Idiomarina loihiensis L2TR: one gene and its partner. The protein of the gene in region 2 interacts with the protein of the main gene of each other region in a pairwise test. Links are inferred from orthologs where the notes say so. Each region holds a gene or a part of one and is shown on either strand. Other genes may lie near its edges.

Region 1 (4,588 bases), 1.8 Mb from region 2 along the record:
ATCAGGACTGGTTAGGTGTTCCGTTAAAACGTGGTGACGTGACCATAGGTGTTATGGTGGTGCAGAGCTACAGCGCTGACGTTCGTTATGACGCCTCAGATGAAGATTTGCTTACCTTTGTATCGCAACACGTGGTGAATGCCTTAGAGCGTTTAAAGCAGCGCGACTTAATGCAAAGCGAAATAGAGCACCAGACAGCTGAACTACGCCATGCGAATGAAAGCTTAATGAGCGAAATTACCATTCGTGAAAGGGCTGAGCAGCAAACCTCGGTGCTCTTTGCTATTTCCGAACTGACCAATACCTCTGACGATATGAACGCCTTTTATCGTCAGTTGCACAGGCAAATTGGCAAATTGATTCATGCCGACAACTTCTTTGTCGCGCTTTTATCAGACGATAAAAAGTTTATACATTTTCCCTACCATGTGGATGAAACAGGCGCTAAAGCTGAATGCCGACGAGCCGGCAAAGGTTTAACCGAATACGTTATTAAAATGCGTGAACCGGCCTTTATCGACGCTCCTGTACGTCAAAAACTGCTGAAGAAAAACGAGATTGAGCTGGGCTACGGTGGCATGAAACTGGCTAAGCAATGGCTAGGTAGCCCCTTAATGATGAACGGGCAGGTGTTTGGGGTTATTGCGGTCCAGACCTACGACGGTGACTTCTTATACCATAGTGATGATTTAGAACTACTGAATTTTGTTTCGCAACACGTTGCCGTGGCCATTGACAGAAAACGCTCAGCGGAAGAAATTCAGCGAGTAAACCAGTTCCTTGAAAAGAAAGTGGCGGAGCGTACCGAAGAGCTGGTGTCCGAAATAGAACGACGGAAAAAGACCGAATCCAGCTTATTCCACGCAGCGCACCACGATAACCTGACCGGCTTACCTAACCGCATATTGTTCAATGAACGTTTGCAGCAGGCCGTGGCGCATAAACGACGGCACCCTGAGCACCATTTTGCGGTGCTATTTGTTGACCTGGACCGCTTTAAAAATATAAACGACACGCTTGGACATTCTGCTGGCGATGAGTTCTTGCTGGAAGTCAGCAAGCGTATTGGTGACTGCGTACGTGACAACGATATGGTGGCGCGCTTAGGTGGCGATGAATTCGTTATTCTGCTGGATACCATTACCAGTATTGATGATGCCAAAGACGTTGCCAAGCGTATGATCCAGCAAATGAGTGAGCCTTTTCACCTGAACGGACAAGAGCATTACTCCGGCGCCAGTATCGGTATTGCCGAGTGTCTGGAAGAGACCGATTCGGCTGAACGGCTGTTACGCGACGCAGATGCCGCCATGTATCAGGCTAAAGGTATGGGGCGTGGACGCTATGTATTATTTGATGACAGCATGCATGAAAATTTGGTGGACAGTGTTCGTAAAGAAACGGCACTGCGCCATGCGAAAGTTGAGAAAGATTTCGCTGTCAGTTTTCAGCCAATAGTGAATTTAACAACAGGCGAGGTCAAAGCCGTAGAAGCTAAATTGGTGTGGGAAGACCCGCGCTACAGCTTTAAAAGTGAAGAGTTGTTACCTCTGGCCGAGCGCACCGGCCTTATTGTGAAGCTTGACCGCTTTGCTTTACGGGCAGCCAGCCAGTGGCTTGTTGAAAATAGTGTCAGTGCTGAAACTATGCTGCACCTGAATTTATCTGTGCGGCATTTATTGAAAACCAGTCACTTGAATGAGCTGGTGAATATCGTGACTGAAAGCGGTGTTAAACCAGAGAACATCGCACTGGAATTTGATGAAACTGATCTGGTCAGAGACGGCCGCCGGGTACTGGCCAGTTTAAGGCGGCTTTCCGAATTTGGCTTTAAGCTGGTTATAGACAACTTTGGCAGTGGCTCCGGGCCGCTTCAGTTCTTGTATAACTTTCCGTTTACCATACTTAAGCTGGACCACCATTATATTGCTCGTTTGAGCAGCAATAACAGGGCGCAGGCCATGTTAAAGCACATTGTGACCTTGTGTCATGAGCTCGATATTGCTGTTTATGCCGATGGACTGGAAACCGAAACGCAAAAAAATGATGTGGAAAAGCAAGGTGTTATGATGGGGCAGGGCAGCTTCATTGACGAAAACTATGAAGGCACTGTAGCCAAAGACGACGACACCTCTTTCGTATCCGCTTAGTTTGGCACTACTTTTTCAGTGCGTTTTTCAACATTTCCAAACCCTGACTTCGTTGCTCTTCACGTTCCTCGTCGGACTTTTGCTTGCGGTGTTCCCATTCTAAATCGTCCTGCGGTAACTCCAGCAAAAAGCGGCTGGGTTGTGGCTCCGTTTTTTCGCCAAACTGACGGCGCTCTTTAGCCATAGTAAAGACTAACTTATGTTGGGCGCGGGTAATGCCGACGTAAGCCAGGCGGCGTTCCTCTTCAATGTTATTTTCATCAATACTGCTTTGGTGAGGAAGCAGGCCTTCTTCCATACCCACTAAAAACACTTGTGGAAACTCCAGACCTTTGGAAGCATGCAAGGTCATTAGCTGCACCTGTTCAAACTGCTCGTCGTCTTCGTTACGGGACATCATATCGCGCAGTGACAAGCGGCTGACCACCTGATTCAATTCCATGGGTTCATGTTCGGCGTCGCCTTTTAGCATGTCCGATACCCAGCGGTGCAGTTCGTACACGTTTTTAATCCGCATTTCGGCGGCTTTCGCGCTGGGGCTTTGCTCAAACAACCAGTCTTCGTAGCCAATTTCGCTTAGCAGTTGTTTTACTGCGTCACTGGCGTCTTCCTGATGATCGGCTCGGCGGGCCAGGGTATCTATCATGTTGCGGAACACGTCCACATGCTGAAACACACCGGTGCTAAGCTGCGTTTTTAAATGGGGCGACTGACAGGCTTCAAATAAGCTGCAACCTAACTCCTGCGACAAGCGGCCAATACGCTCAACGGTCTGCGGGCCAATGCCGCGCCGCGGGGTATTAATAATGCGCAGAAAGGCGGTGTCGTCGGTAGGGTTCACCAGCAACCGCAGATACGCCATAATGTCTTTGACTTCCGCGCGGGCAAAGAACGACTGACCACCGGTAATTTTATAAGGGATGCGGTTGTTCATCAGCGCTTTTTCAAACAAGCGCGACTGGTGATTACCCCGGTATAAAATAGCAAAGTGATGATACGGCGTTTTGCGAAGGAACCGTTGTTTTACAATTTCGGCAACCACACGCTCTGCTTCATGCTCTTCGTTACGACCAAAAATAACGCTTATCGGCTCGCCGTACTGCATTTCTGAGAACAGCTTTTTCTCAAATACGTGTGGGTTGTTCTCAATGAGAATATTGGCGGCTTTCAGAATACGCCCGTGCGACCTGTAATTTTGCTCCAGCTTAACCACGTCCAGCTGTGGGAAGTCCTGCTTCAACAAGGCCAGGTTTTTAGGCTGCGCACCACGCCATGAATAAATGGACTGATCGTCGTCGCCCACCACGGTAAAGCGAGCGCGTTCGCCCACCAGTAACTTGACCAGTTGGTACTGGCTGGTGTTGGTGTCCTGATATTCGTCCACCAATAAATACTGAAACTTTTTCTGCCAGCGTGCGCGGGCGTTTTCGTTGGTCGCCAGTAACTGCGTCGGCAGGCGGATCAAGTCATCAAAGTCCACGGCATTACAGGCACTCAGGTTGTTTTGGTATTGCTGATAGACCTGCGCGAAGGCCTTTTCCTGATCGTTCGACGCCTTTTGTAGAGCCAGCTCCGGCGACAGCATGGCGTTTTTCCAGTGGCCTATCTGGTGCTGACAGGCTTGAATCAGCGCTTTGTCGCCCTCAAATACCTCTTCAGTCAGGGCGTTAAGCAGGGCGTAGGTGTCCTGGTCGTCAAATAATGAAAAGCCGGGCTTAAACCCCAGAGTGCTGAGTTCCCGACGAATAATATTCAAGCCCAAAGTATGAAAAGTGCACACGGTTAAACCGCGCAGCTGCGCTTTCGGTAAGGTTTGCGCAATACGCTCTTTCATCTCTTTGGCGGCTTTATTGGTAAAAGTTACTGCACCAATTTGCCGGGCGGTGTAAATTTGCTGGCGGATCAGGTAAGCAATTTTCTCCGTTATTACCCGGGTTTTGCCACTACCAGCGCCGGCAAGCACCAATAAAGGGCCCTGGATGTAATGTACAGCCTGGTTCTGGCGATCGTTCAGCATGGGCGCCGCGGAGTTCCTGATTCGTGAAAAAGCTGATAAGAAGCTCGGATTTTACCTGAATCTCCTGCTAAGCTAAACGCATAAGCAACGATTTACACAAAGAGAGACTTATGGACAACAAAACAATAGAGAATATTGCTCGCCAAATTAACGACAGCATGCCTGCCGGCGTGAAAGAACTGGCCGGAAACATGGAACAGCGGGTTAAGCAAACACTGCAATCACAGCTGTCAAAACTCGACTTAGTCACCCGCGAAGAACTGGACGTGCAGCAGCAAATGTTACTGCGTTTGCGCGAGCGCGTTGAACTGTTAGAAAAAGAGCTGGAAGCGACCAAGAACCAGAACAAGGACTAAGTCAGCCGTATGATCCAATGGATTAGTGGAAAAGTTGTCGAGAATTACCGTTGGAGTTCTGGCGT
Region 2 (7,733 bases):
CTATACGAACCAAAAGGAAACTGTAATGCGTCATTACGAAATCGTATTTATGGTCCACCCGGACCAGAGCGAGCAAGTACCTGGCATGATCGAGCGCTACAGCGAAACGATCAAGCAAGGTGGTGGTCAAATCCATCGTTTAGAAGACTGGGGCCGTCGTCAATTGGCTTACCCAATCAACAAACTGCACAAAGCGCACTATGTTCTGTTGAACATTGAAGCGTCTGCAGAGGTTGTGGAAGAGCTTGAAACTGCATTCCGTTATAACGATGCGGTATTGCGCAATATGATCATGCGCAAAAAAGAATCTATTACTGAGCCTTCGCCGCTGACTAAGCCGAAGGAAGATCGTAAAGGTGACAGTGAAGCAGCGTAAGCTTGCTGACTTTCAATAGCCCTTATGAATCGACTGCATTTAACCGGAACACTTGGCAAAGTACCTAAGCTGGAAACCAGCCCGTCAGGTATTGAGCATTTACAATTAGTGATTGAACATCGGTCTATGCAACCGGAAGCTGGTATGAATCGTCAATCTTATGTGCGTATTCAGGTCGTTTTAAGTGGTGAAGGTTTACAACACTGGTTAGAAAAATTGACGGTGGGTTGTGAAGTTCTGGCAGAAGGTTTTCTGCACCGTCACGAGGATAGCAATGGCTCACCTCGTTTGGTACTTCATGCTCAGCATCTCGAATTGATTTAAGGAGACCATCATGGCTCGTTTTTTTCGTCGCCGCAAATTCTGCCGCTTTAAAGCAGATGGCGTAAAAGAAATTGATTATAAAGATATCGCTACGCTTAAGAACTACATTACTGAAACTGGTAAAATCGTTCCTAGCCGTATTACTGGAACATCCGCTAAGTATCAGCGTCAGTTAGCGCGCGCTATCAAGCGTGCTCGTTATTTGTCACTGCTGCCTTATACTGACTCACATCAGTAAGCTAGCACCGGTTCGATTACCAAAAGTAGAGGTAGCGAGAAATGAATGTCATTTTGTTAGATAAAATTGCTAACTTGGGAAGCCTTGGCGATCAAGTCAGTGTAAAATCTGGTTACGCACGTAACTTTCTTTTCCCACAGGGAAAAGCTGTACCTGCAACCAAAAGCAACGTTGATCTATTCGAACAACGTCGTGCTGAGTATGAAGCGAAATTAGCGGATCAATTAGCTGCTGCTCAAGCTCGCGCTGAAAAAGTAAATGCTTTAGATGCAGTAACTATTGCTTCTAAAGCTGGTGATGAAGGCAAACTATTTGGCTCTATCGGTACTCGCGACATCGCAGATGCAGTAACAGCTGCTGGCGTTGAAGTGAAGAAGAGCGAAGTATTAATGCCGCATGGTACATTACGTGAAGTCGGTGAGTTTGATATTGAACTGCACTTGCACGCTGATGTATTTGCAAACATTACATTGAAAGTTGTACCGGCTGAATAAGTCGTTACGGTTTTATCAAAAAGCTGCCTCCGGGCAGCTTTTTTTTTTGGGGAAAAAATGTTTCCTGTAAACCTTCCTGATGTCTGTGTCGTCTAAACTACTATATTGATAATAAAGTGTGCCTAGGGAGAGAGCGTTGCAAAGCGAAACGGCCTGTGAAGATGTGCGACTGGCTGCGCAGGGTGATGTAGAAGCTTTTCAGCGCCTATATCATTTATATATACGGCAAGTATACGGGCTGGTATTGCGTTTGTGCGCAGACAGAACATTGGCGGATGACGTCGTTCAAGAAGTGTTCGTGCAACTTTGGCAGAAACTTAGCTCTTTTCGTGGCGAGGCAAAGTTTAGCAGTTGGCTTTATCGTGTAGCGACAAATATCTGTCTGACTGAAATGCGCAAACGAAACCGTTGGTTTTCCAGGTTTTTATCTCAAGAGCATAAGGCCCATGAGGAGTTTGATGAAGGGGAGATGGATATTCATCAACTCGATAGATTGATTTTTAAGCTCCCTGAGCAAACCCGGCAAGTTTTTGTTTTGCATGCGTTGCAGGGAGAATCTCATCAACAAATTGCGAATTGGCCGGGAATTGCAGTGGGGACAAGTAAAGCACAGTTTCACCGGGCCCGTAAAAAATTGGAGGAGTCACTTCAGGATGGCAAATAATGAAGAGTACCAAAAGTTCGAAAGTCGACTCGAAGAAATTAAGCTCAGCGGGATTAACCCTAGCAAAGATTTTTGGCCCGAAATTGAAAGGCAAATTGATTATCCGATATCGCGAAGAAGGTCTAAAACAACTTTTTGGCAAGGAGCCTTGGCCGCCAGTTTTTTGATTGCTCTCTTTATGACTGGATGGCTGTTCAGTTCTTTGCCGCCAGCAGAAAAAACGGTATCCGGATTCTACTTGTTAGCTGAAGAAATGAATGCTGAACAGCGACAGCAGCTGTATAGTCTACGCACAGGTTATGAAATGGCGGGGTATCATCAACTTAATGGTGAAATTGAAGCTCAGCTAATGCAATTGGCGTTAGCCAGGCAGGACATTACTGAATCGTTAAGGCTTAGCCCCGGGGATCCGAGTTTATTGGAATTGTTACGCTGGGTAAATGAGCAAGAGCTGAAATTACTAAATCAGTCTTATACGTTGAATAATAATTTACGAGAAATATAAACAGGAGAAAGAAATGAACAGAATATTATCCTTAGTTGGATTATTGCTACTAACTTTGAGTTTCACAGTACTGGCACAGGAAGAGGTCGATGAAACCTTATCGGTCTCGCCAGGAGCAAGAGTGCTAATCGATAATATGAGAGGCAAAGTAGAACTCATTGTGCACGAAAAAAATGAAATTAGAGTGGTTGGGACACTGGATGAGAAGACAGAGAAGTTTATTTTCGAACAACGTGGTAATGGTATTCATATTAATGTTGAAACACCGCAAGAGCGAGGGTTCAGTTTTTCATCTGATGACGGCGGTTCCGACCTAAAAATTTATCTACCAGCGTCAATGGATATCAAAGTTAATGGTGTGTCCATGGATGTTATTGCAAATGAGTTTAACGGTGGCTTGGAAATTAGGCTGGTCAGTGGGGACGTTACTGTCAATAAAATTAAAAACCGTCTGTTGTTAAAAACCGTTAGTGGTGACATCGATGCAAAAGATATTGAAGGTGATGTGCGTTTTGAGACGGTAAGCGGCGATATTATGGATATTCGGAATAGTTCTGACGCTGCGACTTATCAATCTGTGAGTGGCGATATTACAAGTCAGTCTGACTCAATTACTGAGTTTACTGCTCAGTCGGTTTCCGGAGATATTGACGCAAAAATTGGAACATTACGTAAAGGGAAAATGACCACCGTGAGTGGTGATGCCACTCTAACCGCAGCCCTGAATGAAAATGCACGCCTGGAGGCGAGCTCAGTTAGCGGCGACTTAACTTTTAAGTGGGAGGGCGAGATTCACGCAAACTTCAACTTGAAATCTAACGCCGGTGGTGAAATTACCAATTACTTAACAAAAGATAAAGCTATTGAAGCCGAATGGGGCCCATCATCTAATCTGGAGTTTATGATAGGAGAAGGCAGTGCGGATATATCTGCAACAACGGTTAGTGGTGAAATAACACTCGATAAAAATTAAATCGTGCTGTTAGGCGTTGCTTCGCTTTCTAAACAAGAGGGGATTTTGTATAGTAATCCCCTCTTATTATTTCCCTTTGCGAGACAACTTTCCCCATGGCAGAGAAGTCAAAAAAACGCGACGCGTCAATAGAAGCACTGCGCTCGGCACCACATTCAATTGAAGCTGAACAATCCGTTCTTGGCGGTTTAATGCTCGATAATGATGCCTGGGACAATGTTGCCGGTAGCGTCATCGCTGAAGACTTCTATCATCGTTCGCATAGGCTTATTTTTAAAGCCATGCATGAGCTTGCTCAACGCAGTCAGCCAATGGATTTGGTGACAGTTTCCGAAAACTTGGAAACGGCTGGGGAGCTTGAGCAAATAGGTGGTTTTGCCTACCTTGGAGAAATTGCGAAAAACACCCCCAGCGCGGCAAATATATTAGCCTATGCAAACATTGTCCGCGAACGAGCGGTGTTAAGGGAAATGATTGGTGCGGCAAATGATATTGCTGAGTCAGGTTACGATACTCAGGGGCGAAGCAGCGCCGAATTGCTTGATCTGGCGGAATCAAAAGTCTTTCAAATTGCTGAGAAGCGAGTCAGTTCCAGCGAAGGGCCGCAAGGTATCAATTTAATTCTGCAGCGTACGGTTAGCCGTATTGAGCAGTTGAGTAAGCTGAAAAACAATAACGGCGTGACCGGTGTTTCTACCGGCTTTACTGACCTCGATCAGATGACTGCTGGTCTTCAGCCTTCTGACCTGGTCATTGTAGCGGCACGTCCGTCTATGGGGAAAACGACCTTTGCCATGAATCTGGCAGAGAATATTGCGCTCAATGATGACCGTCCGGTATTGGTGTTTAGTTTGGAAATGCCCGCAGAGCAGCTGATGATGCGTATGCTGGCGTCACTTAGTCGGGTAGATCAGAATAAAGTACGTACCGGTAAGCTTGAAGATGACGACTGGGCTCGCATCGCGTCTGTCATGAACATGCTAAATGATAAAAATAATATCTACATAGACGACTCATCTGGCTTAACTCCTACCGAAGTGCGCTCCCGTGCTCGCCGGATTCATAGAGAGCATAAGGGAATATCCATGATTATGGTGGATTATCTGCAGCTAATGACGGTTCCGGGCATGTCGGAAAACCGAACGCTGGAAATTGCAGAGATATCTCGTTCTTTGAAGTCGTTAGCGAAAGAGCTGGAAGTGCCTGTGGTGGCGCTGTCTCAGTTAAACCGTTCACTTGAGCAGCGTTCCGATAAAAGACCCGTTAACTCAGACTTGCGTGAGTCTGGCTCTATTGAGCAGGATGCTGATGTTATTATGTTTATTTACCGTGACGAAGTTTACCACCCAGACTCAGCTGAACAGGGCTTAGCTGAAATCATTATCGGCAAACAGCGTAATGGGCCTATTGGTAAAATTGAATTGAAATTCCATGGGCAATTATCGAGGTTTGACAACTATGCCCGCCATGCCAGCGACGAGCGTTATTAGTCGTCGCTATTTGATTTTATCGAAGCATATTTCTATGTAAGCTTTGCCGGCAACGTGGTTGAATGGCATGATTAATTTTGAGCCTTCAGATTTATGAGAAATGGTATGGTCTTTACCTGAAACCACAATTGGAGTAGCCATATCAAAATCGTAACCTTTTTCACCTAGTGTCTTTTTGGCTCCGCCGGTAACCATATTCGTGATTTCGCCGACCATATCACAGACATCTTCGTTAATTGAGTTTGGTAACTCACCTAACATTTTATTCATGATTTCACAGGCCAGATTTTCCTCAAATGAAATTGAGAATGATCCTTTTATCTGTGGGCCCACCATACCGATGACGCCTGATACATCGCCCCGCGCGTACTCATCCTTTTTTAGTTGAGCTTTACCGGGCTTCAATTCCATTTGAGCCATCATCGACAAGACATTTTGCAGTGCTTGAAGAAATGGGTTTACGAACTCGGCATTCATTTTCTATTCCTTTATCTCTTGCTGGCACGTAATTGTGTCAGATGTATTTTCAATGGTCAGAATTAGGCTACGATTGCCATGATCATCGACGACATTGATAGTATTTACCTGGGCAGAAAAGCTATCCATTAATAGCTTATTTGAAACATCCCACCCACACAGGTTATCACGCTTCGGTATCTCCTGATAAACCCAAATTTTCTGGTAGTCAGCTTCAAAACCTACCCAGTTTGGCTCAACTTTATTTCCTTGCGAGTTTACCAGTTGAAACTTTTCAGTTATCCAGTCTCTGATATGTTTTTCAGAACCTTCTTCTTCCAGTCTAAAAGCCTTTCCCAGCCGCTTTTTAAGCACTTGTTGTACGTCATGCAAAGTATACTGATGAATAATTTCTATTGCTTGGGTGTTTTTATTCGCACTTATTTCGGTTAACCCAAAAAAATAGCGATGCGCTGATACAGAAGGTATCAGCGCGAACAAAAAAACAATAGCAGCAACAAGTTTAATCATCGTTGCCCGACTCCAACTCCTCGTTGAAGTCTTCCATCATGCTCTTATTACGGTCTTCACGCTTAAACAGTTCAATCCGGGATGGCACTGCTCTGGCTGGCCAGTAGTTGTTACTGGTATCAACATCTGCCGTCTCCCAGTTAGGGTCAACAACGACTTGAGTCAAAGTTTTATCGCGAATTAATAACTTGCTCACCTTTTCTGGAGAGCGACGCCATACTTCGGCCGGAATGCGAACATGTTCTTTACTGCCATCTTCAAACTGAAGATCTAGTAAAATAGGCATAACTAAGCCGCCTTTATTGACGAAATCAAGTACGTAGAAGTTGCTGCCGTTCTTCAGCATTTCCCGCTGCTCTTCGTTAAGCCCCTCTATCAGCTCTTGATATTTGTTTCGGTCAGCGTTAGTGACAGTGTAGTCGTCGTTCTCATTATAAAAGTCAGTAAGATCCGGTTGCTGATGAATTTTATAATTAACGTCGGCATTACGCTGAGTTGTCAAAGACTCTGGCTCAGCATTTTCTTGCTGTTCTTGCCATGCTTTTTCGATTTCCGGATCTTGCGTATTAATAGTCAACTGATTGACTTGCTCAAGGGCGATATCGACATGGTCAGTAGAGTAGAACCAGCCTCTCCAGAACCAGTCTAAATCAACGCCGGAAGCATCTTCTATGGTTCTGAATAAGTCTTCTGGTGTAGGACGTTTAAATTTCCAACGCTGCGCATACTGACGGAAAGCGAAATCAAAGAGCTCACGGCCAACGATAGTTTCACGTAATATATTAAGTGCTGTAGCTGGCTTTCCGTAGGCATTATTACCAAATTGCAGAATCGACTCTGAGTTGGTCATAATAGGCATTTGGTTACTGCTGGCCATGTAACTGGTAATGTTACGCGGTTCACCGCGCCACGACGGATAATCTTTTTCCCATTTTTGTTCAGCCAGAAACTGTAGGTAAGTATTGATACCTTCATCCATCCAGGTCCACTGGCGTTCATCAGAGTTAACTACCATAGGAAAGTAAATGTGACCAATTTCGTGGATGATTACAGAAATTAGACCGTATTTGGTGCGTTTAGAGTAGTATTTCTCACCTGAATCCTCATCAACGTAAGGGCGCGGACCATTAAAGGTAATCATCGGGTATTCCATACCACCAACAGGGCCGTTTACCGATATAGCGACAGGATAAGGATAGTCAAAGCTGTAATCGTTATAGTGCTCAATTGTGTGAATAATAGAAGCGGTCGAGTAACGTTCCCATAATGGATTGCCCTCTTCAGGGTAATACGACATAGCCAGCACATTGGTATCGTTCTTTTTGTAACCTTGCGCGTCCCAGATAAACTTGCGCGACGAAGCCCAGGCAAAGTCACGAACTTTATCTGCTTCGAAAATCCAGGTTTTAGTATTGCTGGTGCTTTCCTTCTGATTTTCTAATGCCTCTTCTTCAGTGACAATTTTTACCGGCTTGTCTGAATTACGGGCTTTTTCCAGGCGTTCACGCTGAGTAGAAGTGAGTACTTCATCGGGATTTTGCAAAACACCAGTAGAGGCTACAATATGATCCGCCGGAACCGTTATCTCTACGCGATAATCACCAAACTCTAAAGCGAACTCTCCGTTGCCGATAAACTGTTTATTCTGCCAACCTTCAGCGTCGTAATATGCGGCCATACGA

What was found.
Region 1: the proteins of dnaB (region 2) and rep interact in binary tests that used the Escherichia coli proteins (3 or more experiments, as listed by UniProt). The link is inferred for Idiomarina loihiensis L2TR from one-to-one orthologs.

What each region holds. Positions count from the first base shown.
Region 1 is NC_006512.1:225,365-229,952, forward strand. The notes cover bases 1,663-4,588. They hold rep (DNA helicase Rep), read right to left. Parts: upstream 4,168-4,588; coding sequence 2,158-4,167; downstream 1,663-2,157. Other genes in these bases: IL_RS01040 (sensor domain-containing phosphodiesterase), read left to right, coding at 1,663-2,150; IL_RS01050 (accessory factor UbiK family protein), read left to right, coding at 4,278-4,523; IL_RS01055 (ferredoxin--NADP reductase), read left to right, coding at 4,533-4,588. Also shown: more of IL_RS01040, read left to right, coding at 1-1,662. UniProt on the Escherichia coli protein: Rep helicase is a single-stranded (ss)DNA-dependent ATPase involved in DNA replication; it can initiate unwinding at a nick in the DNA. It binds to ssDNA and acts in a progressive fashion along the DNA in the 3' to 5' direction.
Region 2 is NC_006512.1:2,057,343-2,065,075, reverse strand. Bases 3,036-5,866 are described here. They hold dnaB (replicative DNA helicase), read left to right. Parts: upstream 3,036-3,669; coding sequence 3,670-5,064; downstream 5,065-5,866. Other genes in these bases: IL_RS09925 (DUF6702 family protein), read right to left, coding at 5,545-5,866; IL_RS09930 (chemotaxis protein CheX), read right to left, coding at 5,071-5,541; IL_RS09940 (DUF4097 family beta strand repeat-containing protein), read left to right, coding at 3,036-3,574. Outside these bases: rpsF (30S ribosomal protein S6), read left to right, coding at 26-376; priB (primosomal replication protein N), read left to right, coding at 401-700; rpsR (30S ribosomal protein S18), read left to right, coding at 711-938; rplI (50S ribosomal protein L9), read left to right, coding at 980-1,432; IL_RS09950 (RNA polymerase sigma factor), read left to right, coding at 1,569-2,096; IL_RS09945 (hypothetical protein), read left to right, coding at 2,086-2,601; more of IL_RS09940, read left to right, coding at 2,615-3,035; more of IL_RS09925, read right to left, coding at 5,867-6,051; IL_RS09920 (M1 family metallopeptidase), read right to left, coding at 6,044-7,733. UniProt on the Escherichia coli protein: The main replicative DNA helicase, it participates in initiation and elongation during chromosome replication. Travels ahead of the DNA replisome, separating dsDNA into templates for DNA synthesis.